DNA from 2 places in the Microbacterium sp. LMI12-1-1.1 genome. Region 2 is predicted to be linked to the other one. Evidence: predicted binding sites of a transcription regulator. Region 2 holds the regulator's gene; the other holds the start of a gene.
The links. Region 2 encodes HrcA, which represses chaperone genes, less so after heat shock. Its sites were predicted from a motif close to TTNGCACTCGNNNNNNNCGAGTGCNAA; they were not measured.
Positions count from the first base shown of each region.

Region 1: a site for HrcA is predicted at 3,354-3,380, ahead of groL (chaperonin GroEL). Genes of this name have one in related genera too.

Region 1 covers NZ_JBEGIA010000001.1:392,968-397,965, reverse strand. Annotated here, with positions in the region: gene MRBLMI12_RS01780 (nitroreductase family protein) at 1-373, opposite strand, end outside; gene msrB (peptide-methionine (R)-S-oxide reductase MsrB) at 373-789, opposite strand; gene MRBLMI12_RS01770 (DUF2332 domain-containing protein) at 981-2,000, shown strand; gene MRBLMI12_RS01765 (DUF3263 domain-containing protein) at 2,010-2,258, shown strand; gene MRBLMI12_RS01760 (LytR C-terminal domain-containing protein) at 2,327-2,896, shown strand; gene MRBLMI12_RS01755 (cold-shock protein) at 3,027-3,227, shown strand; gene groL (chaperonin GroEL) at 3,417-4,998, shown strand, end outside.
Region 2 covers NZ_JBEGIA010000015.1:392,189-397,186, reverse strand. Annotated here, with positions in the region: gene dnaJ (molecular chaperone DnaJ) at 1-948, opposite strand, end outside; gene hrcA (heat-inducible transcriptional repressor HrcA) at 1,000-2,040, opposite strand; gene hemW (radical SAM family heme chaperone HemW) at 2,178-3,395, opposite strand; gene MRBLMI12_RS15815 (DUF1990 family protein) at 3,403-4,053, opposite strand; gene lepA (translation elongation factor 4) at 4,064-4,998, opposite strand, start outside.

The sequences.
Region 1 (4,998 bases), on a different contig from region 2:
GCCAGAAGACGCCCCAGCCGGCGTCGTCGAGCAGCAGGCTCAGCATGTGCGCGACGCCCGAGGCCACGGCCTCCTGCTCCCAGCGCGGCACCTTGTGGCTCCTGCGGTAGCTCGCCACGACCGCGATGAGCAGCGGTGCGCGCAGCGGCTTCGACGAGACGCCCTTGTCGCCCTGCGCCTTGTTGATCGCGCGGCCCAGCCGCTCGCGGTCCTCGCCGCGCAGCTCGATGAGCCGCCACGGCCGCAGCGACGAGTGGTCGGCGACTCGGCCCGCGGCCGCCACGAACTGCAGCAGTTCGGCGTGGGTCGGCGCCTCGTCGGTCACCTTCGACCACGAACGGCGCGCGAGGGCAGCCTCCAGTGCTCCGGGCATCAGACGGTCCCGGCGTCGTCGCCCGGCGTGAACTGCAGCGAGATCGAGTTCATGCAGTAGCGGTCGCCCGTCGGGGTGCCGAAGCCGTCGGGGAACACGTGGCCGAGGTGCGAGCCGCAGTTCGCGCAGCGCACTTCGGTGCGCACCATCCCGTGACTGCTGTCCTCGATCAGTTCGACCGCCTCGGGACGGATCGACTCGTAGAAGCTCGGCCACCCGCAGTGCGAGTCGAACTTCGTGCCGCTCTGGAACAGCTCGGCGCCGCACGCCGCGCACGTGTACAGGCCGGCGCGGCCCTCGTCGAGCAGCTCACCGGTCCACGGCCGCTCGGTACCGGCTTCGCGCAGAACCGCGTACTGCTCGGCGGTCAGGTCTTCACGCCACTGGGCGTCGCTCTTGTCGACGGCGTAGTTCATGGTCTCCTCCTGGGCACAGCATCCGGCCCGTGCACTCCTGGTTCCATTCAACCCCAGCCGGTGGCGCAGCGGGTCGTCGGGTGGCGGGGTATGGGGCGCGCCAGGAACGTTCGGGGCGCGTCGCGTGCGCCCCGAACGTTCACCGGGCGCCCCAAACCCCGGAGAGCAGGACCGTGGGGGAGGATGGCGGGATGACCCAGGACCCGGATGCCGAGACCGCGGCGGTCGTGGAGCGGTACGCGCGCTTCGCGCGCGACGAGGCCCCCGGGCGCTCGCAGCTCTACGCGGGCTGGGCCGGCGGTGTGGCGGCCGATCCGGAGGTCGCCGCGATCCTCGCGCGCATCCCGGCCACGCGCCGGCAGCCGCCGCTCGTCTTCGCGGTCACGCGCATGCTCGGCGCGCCCGAGGCAGGCTTCGCGGCGTGGGCCGCGTGGCTGCGAGCCCACGCCGACCAGACCGTGGCCGAGGCATCCGTGCGGCGCCTGCAGACCAACGAGCCGATGCGGTGTGCCGTCCTGCTCCCCGCGCTGGCGACGATCCCCGGGCCGATCGCGCTGCTGGAGGTCGGCGCGAGCGCGGGACTGTGCCTCTATCCCGACCGCTACTCGTACCGCTACCGCAGCGGTGGCGGCGTCGTGGCGCTGAATCCTGCCGGCGGGCAGTCGACGGTGGTGCTGGAGTGCGAGATCACCGGCGATCCGCCCCTGCGCATGCCGGAGGTGGTGTGGCGCGGCGGGATCGACCTCGATCCGCTGGACGCCGCCGACGCCGGCGATCGCCGTTTCCTCACGAGCCTCGTGTGGCCGGGAGAGGCCGGGCGAGCCGACCGCATCGCCGCAGCCCTCGACATCGCCGCGGCCGACCCACCACTGCTGCGGGCGGGTGACGCGTCCGACCCGGACGTGCTGCACGCCGCCGCCGGGGCCGCGCCGGCCGGCGCGACGCTCGTCGTGACGACCCCCGGCGTGCTCCCGCACATCCCGCGTGCCGGGCGCGAGCGCCTCATCGAGGCCGTGCGGCGACTGGACGCCGTGTGGATCACGATCGATCCGCCGGCCCTGCACGAGGGGTGGCGGTCGCCCGTGGACCCCGACGCGTGGGGCGGCTTCGTGCTCGGCCGGGACGGCGAGGCGCTCGCGGCGGTGGATCCGCTCGGCTCGTTCGTGCACTGGCGCGCGTGGCGCACCGGAGAGACGGATGCCGCGGGCTAGCGTGGACGCGTGCCTCTGACCGACCGCGACCGCGCCATCCTCGACTTCGAGGTCGAATGGCGCCGGCACGCGGGAGCCAAGGAGGAGGCGATCCGCGCCGAGCTGGGGATCTCGCCGGCACGGTACTACCAGCTCCTCGGGCGACTCATCGACACGACCGAGGCGCAGGAGCACGATCCGATGCTCGTCAAGCGGCTGCGGCGGCTGCGTGAGGTCCGCCTCCACGAGCGCGCCGCCCGCGCCGCCGACGCGCGCTGAGTCGCGGTTCGGGCCCGGACCGGCTGTCGCAGACGGAACGCCCGGCGTTCGCCGGGTAGCATCGACGGGTGCCGACCACCAGCTTCCCTCGGGATCGTTTCGACGATGTGCCGGAGACGGACCGCGTGGGCGCCCACCGGGCGGAGAACCCGCGGATGCGCGGCTGGGTCGTGCTGCTGTGGGCGGCGCTGGCCACCGTCGTGCTCATCGTCATCGGGATCTTCGGCACGCTGCTGGCGTCCGGCCGCATCGAGCTCGTGCCGACGCCGACTCCCACGGTGGCGCCCGTCCCCGAGGTCACGCCGGTGGTCGACATGAACTACGACGTGATGATCCTCAACGCGACTCCCGAGCAGGGACTGGCCACGCAGATGAAGGACGTCGTCGTGGGCGCTGGATGGGCCGACGACAAGGTCACGGCGGGTGAAGCGGGCTCGCAGGACTTCCCGACGACCACCGTCTTCTACGTGGATCCTGCCGACGAAGCGGCTGCGGCCGGCCTCGCCGGCGTCATCGGCGGCGCGGAGATCGAGCAGAGCGAGGCCTATCCGGCCACCTCGCCCGATGTCCCTCAGCTGACGGTCGTGATCGGCCTCGACCGCACCGCCGCGGGGCAGACGCCCGCACCCACTCCCTGATCGCCGGGCGTCGTGTTTCGCGCCGGTAAACACTTGTATTCCTGCGTGTCAACAAGTGACGAATCACGCCGAGGCCGAGTTTTCGCCTGCATACGATGAAGCCCTGCACCGCCGGCTACAGGAGATTCGCATGACCCAGGGCACCGTCAAATGGTTCAACGCCGAGAAGGGATTCGGCTTCATCACCGTCGCCGACGGCCAGGACGTCTTCGTCCACTACTCGAACATCGACATGTCGGGCTTCCGCGTGCTCGAAGAGGGTCAGACCGTGGAGTTCACGGTCGGCTCCGGCCAGAAAGGCCCTCAGGCGGAGTCGGTGCGCGTCGTCTGACCAGCCGACCCAGCGCCCGGCGCTGACATGACCCAGGAGACGGGATGCCGCGAGGCATCCCGTCTCCTCGTATGTCGGCATCCGTCACCGCGGCTTGCACTCGATAGGGTCGAGTGCCAGAATGATTTAGCACTCGTGTTTGTTGAGTGCTAATACCCAAAGCCAACGTTCCGGAGGGACGACACACACATGGCAAAGATCATCGCTTTCGACGAGGAGGCCCGCCGCGGCCTCGAGCGCGGCCTCAACATCCTGGCCGACGCCGTCAAGGTGACGCTCGGCCCGCGCGGTCGCAACGTCGTGCTCGAGAAGAAGTGGGGCGCACCCACGATCACGAACGACGGTGTCTCCATCGCCAAGGAGATCGAGCTGGACGACCCGTACGAGAAGATCGGTGCGGAGCTCGTCAAGGAGGTCGCCAAGAAGACCGACGACGTCGCCGGTGACGGCACGACCACCGCGACCGTTCTCGCCCAGGCGCTCGTGCGCGAGGGCCTGCGCAACGTCGCAGCCGGCGCCGACCCCATCTCGCTCAAGAAGGGCATCGAGAAGGCCGTCGCCGCCATCACCGCCGAGCTGCTCGAGTCCGCCAAGGAGGTCGAGTCCAAGGAGCAGATCGCTGCCACGGCATCGATCTCGGCCGCTGACCCGGAGATCGGCGCGCTGATCGCCGAGGCCATCGACAAGGTGGGCAAGGAAGGCGTCGTCACCGTCGAGGAGTCGCAGACGTTCGGCACCGAGCTCGAGCTCACCGAGGGCATGCGGTTCGACAAGGGCTACATCAACCCCTACTTCGTCACGGACCCGGAGCGCCAGGAGGCGGTCTTCGAGGACCCGTACATCCTCATCGCGAACCAGAAGATCTCGAACATCAAGGACCTTCTGCCCGTCGTCGACAAGGTGATCCAGGACGGCAAGGAGCTCGTCATCATCGCCGAGGACGTCGAGGGTGAGGCTCTCGCGACCCTCGTGCTCAACAAGATCCGCGGCATCTTCAAGTCGGTCGCCGTCAAGGCTCCCGGCTTCGGCGACCGTCGCAAGGCGCAGCTGCAGGACATCGCGATCCTCACCGGCGGCCAGGTCATCACCGAGGAGGTCGGTCTCAAGCTCGAGAACGCCACCCTCGACCTGCTCGGCCGTGCGCGCAAGGTCATCGTCACCAAGGACGAGACCACGATCATCGAGGGTGCCGGCGACCCCGGACAGCTCGAAGGTCGCGTCACGCAGATCCGTCGCGAGATCGAGAACACCGACAGCGACTACGACCGCGAGAAGCTTCAGGAGCGCCTCGCCAAGCTCGCGGGTGGCGTCGCCGTCATCAAGGCGGGCGCGGCCACCGAGGTCGAGCTCAAGGAGCGCAAGCACCGCATCGAGGACGCCGTTCGCAACGCGAAGGCGGCCGTCGAGGAGGGCATCGTCCCCGGTGGTGGTGTCGCCCTCATCCAGTCCGGCCGGAAGGCGCTCGACGCCCTCGAGCTGACCGGTGACGAGGCGACCGGTGCCAACATCGTGCGTGTCGCGATCGAGGCCCCGCTGAAGCAGATCGCCCTCAACGCCGGTCTCGAGCCGGGCGTCGTGGCGAACAAGGTGTCGGAGCTCCCCGCGGGCCACGGCCTCAACGCCGCCACGGGCGAGTACGGTGACCTGTTCGCACAGGGCATCATCGACCCCGCCAAGGTGACCCGTTCGGCGCTGCAGAACGCTGCGTCGATCGCCGGCCTCTTCCTCACGACCGAGGCCGTCGTCGCCGACAAGCCGGAGAAGGTCTCGG
Region 2 (4,998 bases):
TCCGCGCTGCGAGCCGCGCAGCGGGGTGATGCCGCGACCCTTGATCGTCAGGATGTCGCCGGCCTGCACCCCCGGCCGCACCTCGAGGTCCACCGCACCGTCGAGCGACTCGATCGTCGTCGTGGTGCCCAGGATCGCGTCGGGCATGGACACCTCGAGCGTGGCGAGCAGGTCGTCGCCGTCGCGGCTGAAGACCTCGTGGGGCGAGACGGTGACCTCGATGTAGAGGTCGCCGTTCGGGCCGCCGGCGGGGCCGACCTCGCCCGAGCCGGGAAGCTGGAGCCGCAGGCCGGTCTCGACGCCGGCGGGGATGTCGAGCGACACCGTGCGGCGCGCGCGCACGCGGCCCTGACCCTGGCAGGTCGCGCAGGGGTAGGGAATCGTGGTGCCGTAACCCTGGCACACGTTGCAGGGCTGCGTCGTGACGACGTTGCCGAGAAGGCTCCGCACCTGCCGCTGCACGTTTCCGGTGCCGTGGCAGATGTCGCACGTGACGGGGCTCGTCCCCGGCTGGCAGCACGATCCCTGACAGGTCTCGCAGAGCACCGCGGTGTCCACCTCGATGTCGCGGTGCGTGCCGAACACGACGTCGCCGAGCTCGAGCGTCACACGTACGAGGGCGTCCTGCCCGCGCTCACGCCGCGATCGCGGGCGCCCGCCACGCGAGCCGCCGGCCGCGCCGAAGAAGGTCTCGAAGATGTCGTTGAAGCCGCCGAAGCCGCCGGCGCCGCCGAAAGGCGACTCGCTCCCGCCCATGTCGTACCGGGCCCGCTGATCGGGGTCGCTCAGCACGTCGTACGCGTGCGTCACGAGCTTGAACCGCTCGGACGCGTCCTCGCCGGGGTTCACATCCGGGTGCAGCTGTCGGGCCAGCTTGCGATACGCCTTCTTGATCTCGTCGGTGGTGGCGTCGCGTGCGACGCCGAGGACCTCGTAGTGGTCAGCCACTTTCGCCTTCCTGCCGCGGCGCCGCCGCGGAATCGATGATGCGCGTCAGCGTCAGCGGGAGTTGTCGTCCTGCTCGAGCATCCGCGTGAGGTAGCGCGCGACGGCACGGACCGTCGCGAGGTTCGTGGGGTAGTCCATGCGCGTCGGGCCGAGCACACCGACGCGGGCGAGGGATCCCGTCGCGTCGTAGTCGCTGGCCACGACGGAGGCCTCGGCCAGGCCGAACGCCTCGTTCTCGCGGCCGATGCTCGCGGCGAGACCCTGCTCGTCGGCCACCATCTCGCCCATCAGCCGCAGCAGGGTCACCTGCTCCTCGATCGCCTCGAGGAGGGGGTAGATGCTGCCGCGGAAATCGGATTCGCTCCGCGCGAGGTTCGCGCTGCCGGCCATCACGAGCCTGTCCTGGCGGAACTCCTCGAGCTCTTCGGCGACCGCGCGGATGATCTCGTCCGTCGCTCGCTCGTGCGCGGGTGCCTGCGCATCCGGCACCTCGAGCCGCTCGGCGATGCGCTGGAGCCCCTCGCGGACGGGCCGGCCGACCAGCAGCGTGCCGAGGCGGGCGCGGATGTGCGCGAGGTCGGTGTCGTCGAAGTCCTCTCCGACGAAGGTCAGCCGCTGCGACACGCGGCCGGTGTCGGTGACGACGATCACCAGCATCCGTCCCGCGCCCAGCTGGACCAGCTCGACGTGCGTGACGTTGGCGCGGGCGAACGACGGGTACTGGACGATCGCGACCTGACCGGTGAGCTGCGTGAGGGCGCGCACGGTGCGCACGAGCACGTCGTCGAGATCGCCGGAGCCGTCCAGGAAGGACGCGATGGCCGAGCGCTGCGCCGACGAGAGCGGGCGGATCTCGGCGAGGTGGTCCACGAAGACGCGGTAGCCCTTGTCGGTCGGCACGCGTCCCGACGACGTGTGGGGCGCGACGATGAGCTCCTCGTCTTCCAGCAGAGCCATGTCGTTGCGGATCGTCGCCGCGGATACGCCGAACGCATGCCGCTCGACGATCGTCTTGCTGCCGACCGGCTCACGCGTGTCGACGTAGTCCTGGACGATCGCCCGCAGTACCTGCAGACCTCGCTCGCTGACCATTCCGCCTCCTCACGCTGCTGTCGGCACCAGGGCGTCTGGCACTCGCATGACTGGAGTGCCAATTCTATCCGATGACCCCGTCAGGATCGCCGAACGACGCCGCGCCCGGCGAAGCCGCGGCGGGGCGCCGCGCGTGGTCACTCGGTCAGCGCGCGCACGACGGCGTCCGCCAGCAGGCGTCCCCGTCGCGTCAGCACCACGCGCCCGCGCAACGCCGTCGGACCATCGATGAGGCCGTCCGCGATGAGCGCGGCGACCGCGTGTCGCCCCTCGCCCTGCAGTTCGCCGACCGGGAGCCCTTCCCGGACCCGTGTGCGCAGCAGCACGCTCTCGAGCGCTCGGGCATCGGCATCCGGGGTCTCACGTCCGGCGGCGGGCGACTCGCCCGCGGCCAGCCGCTGCGCGTACGCCGCGGGGTGCTTCACGTTCCAGAACCGCACTCCCCCGATGTGGCTGTGGGCCCCGGGTCCGAAGCCCCACCAGTCCGATCCCACCCAGTACGCGAGGTTGTGCCGAGATCGGTGCGCGGCGTCGCGGGCCCAGTTCGACACCTCGTACCAGTCGAACCCCGCGCCCGCGAGCAGGTCGTCGGCGAGCTCGTACATGTCGGCCTGCAGATCGTCGTCGGGCGCGGCGACCTCGCCGCGGCGGATCTGGCGCGCGAGCTTGGTGCCGTCCTCGATGATCAGGGCATAGGCCGAGATGTGGTCGGGCTCCAGCGCGATGGCGGCCTCGAGCGACGAGTGCCAGTCCGCGAGCGACTCACCGGGAGCGCCGTAGATGAGGTCGACGCTGACGTCGAGACCGGCGTCTCGGGCGGCCGCGACGGCGGTGCGGACGTTCTCGGGGTCGTGCGTGCGATCCAGCGCCGCGAGAACGTGCGGAACGGCGGACTGCATGCCGATCGAGAGCCGGGTGACGCCGGATGCCGCCAGCTCGGCCGCGACCGCCGGCGAGACGGTGTCGGGGTTGGCCTCGACCGTCACCTCGGCGCCCTCGACGATGCCGAAGGTGTCGCGGACGCCGCCGAGCATGCGAGCGAGATCGCCCGGGGGCAGCAGCGTCGGCGTGCCGCCGCCGAAGAACACCGTCGTGGCCGGGCGGTTTCCGCCCGCGCGCTCGAGCACCGGCGCGGCCAGCGCTATCTCGGTCAGGAGCGTGTCGGCGTACTGGTCCTGGCGCGCGCCCCGCAGCTCGGACGCCGTGTACGTGTTGAAGTCGCAGTAGCCGCAGCGGACGCGGCAGAAGGGCACGTGCAGGTACACGCCGAAATCGGTCGCGGGATCGATGCGGATGCCCGACGGGAGCGAGCCGTCCGCGGGAACAGGCTCGCCGAGCGGAAGAGCGGAGCCCATCAGCGGCTCACGCGGGGGTCGTGTAGAGCGGTGAGATGGCGCGCAGGTACCGCGAGAACAGCTCGCGCCGACGGCGCTTGGTGAGCCCGGGCAGCACGCGATAGAGGACCGCGCGCGGCGCATCGAACGCCCGCACCGTGAACCACACCTCGTCGTTGTCGTACCAGTCGAGCATGAACGACTCTTCGCCGCTGACGACCGAGTCGCTCACCGTGCCGAGCGCGAAGCCGACGCGACGGGGCTCCTCCACGGCGAAGATGACACGGAGCTCGGCGTCGGCGCGCAGGCCCTTGACGCGTCCGTCGACGCGGATGGTCGTGCCCGCGCTGACGTACGGCGTGCCGTCCGCGTCGAAGCGCTGCTCAGCCTCCGAGCGGCTGGGCGCGACCGGCGTGCCCTCGGCATCGAAGCTGACGCCCGAGTACATCGGGCCCGATGCGGGGCGCACGTCGCTCAGCTCGAGGCCTGCGCCGCGCTGGGCGGTCCACGACAGCAGCGCTTCGCCGGCGGCACGGAATCTGGCTTCCCCGCTGCCGATGCGCCACGACTGCTCCGCCGGGAGGCTGCGCTCCGGCGGGTAGTGCATCAGATCCGGCGCCTGCGTCGCCCCGACGGCGGCGTAGTCGACGGTGTCGTCACGGAAGGTTCCTCGACGCATGCAGACCAGCCTACTTGGCGCCCTTTCCCTCGACGTCACCCGAGAGCGCGGCGATGAACGCCTCCTGGGGGACCTCGACGCGACCGACCATCTTCATGCGCTTCTTGCCCTCCTTCTGCTTCTCGAGGAGCTTGCGCTTGCGCGTGATGTCGCCGCCGTAGCACTTGGCGAGGACGTCCTTGCGCATGGCGCGGATGTTCTCGCGGGCGATGATGCGCGCGCCGATGGCCGCCTGGATGGGCACCTCGAACTGCTGGCGCGGGATCAGCTTGCGCAGGCGCTCGGTCATCATCGTGCCGTAGGCGTAGGCCTTCTCGCGGTGGACGATCGAGCTGAACGCGTCGACCTTGTCGCCCTGCAGCAGGATGTCGACCTTCACCAGGTCGGCCTCCTGGCTGCCCGCGGGCTCGTAGTCGAGGCTCGCATAGCCCTGCGTCCGGGACTTCAGCTGGTCGAAGAAGTCGAACACGATCTCGCCGAGCGGCATGTTGTAGCGCAGCTCGACGCGCTCCTCGCTGAAGTACTCCATGCCCAGCAGCTGCCCGCGGCGCCCTTGACACAGCTCCATGACGGTGCCGACGTAGTCCTTCGGCAGAAGGATGGCGGCCTTGACGACGGGCTCGCTCACCGTGGCGACCCGGCCGTCGGGGTACTCGCTGGGGTTCGTGACCGTCACCTGCTCGCCGGTGTCGGTGGTGACCTCGTAGATGACGGAAGGTGCGGTCGTGATGAGGTCGAGATCGAACTCGCGCGCGAGGCGCTCGGTGATGATCTCGAGGTGCAGCAGCCCCAGGAAGCCGCAGCGGAAGCCGAAGCCCAGCGCGACCGACGTCTCGGGCTCGTACTGCAGTGAGGCGTCAGAGAGCTTCAGCTTGTCGAGGGCCTCGCGCAGGTCGCCGTAGTCGCTGCCGTCGATCGGGTAGACGCCCGAGAAGACCATCGGCT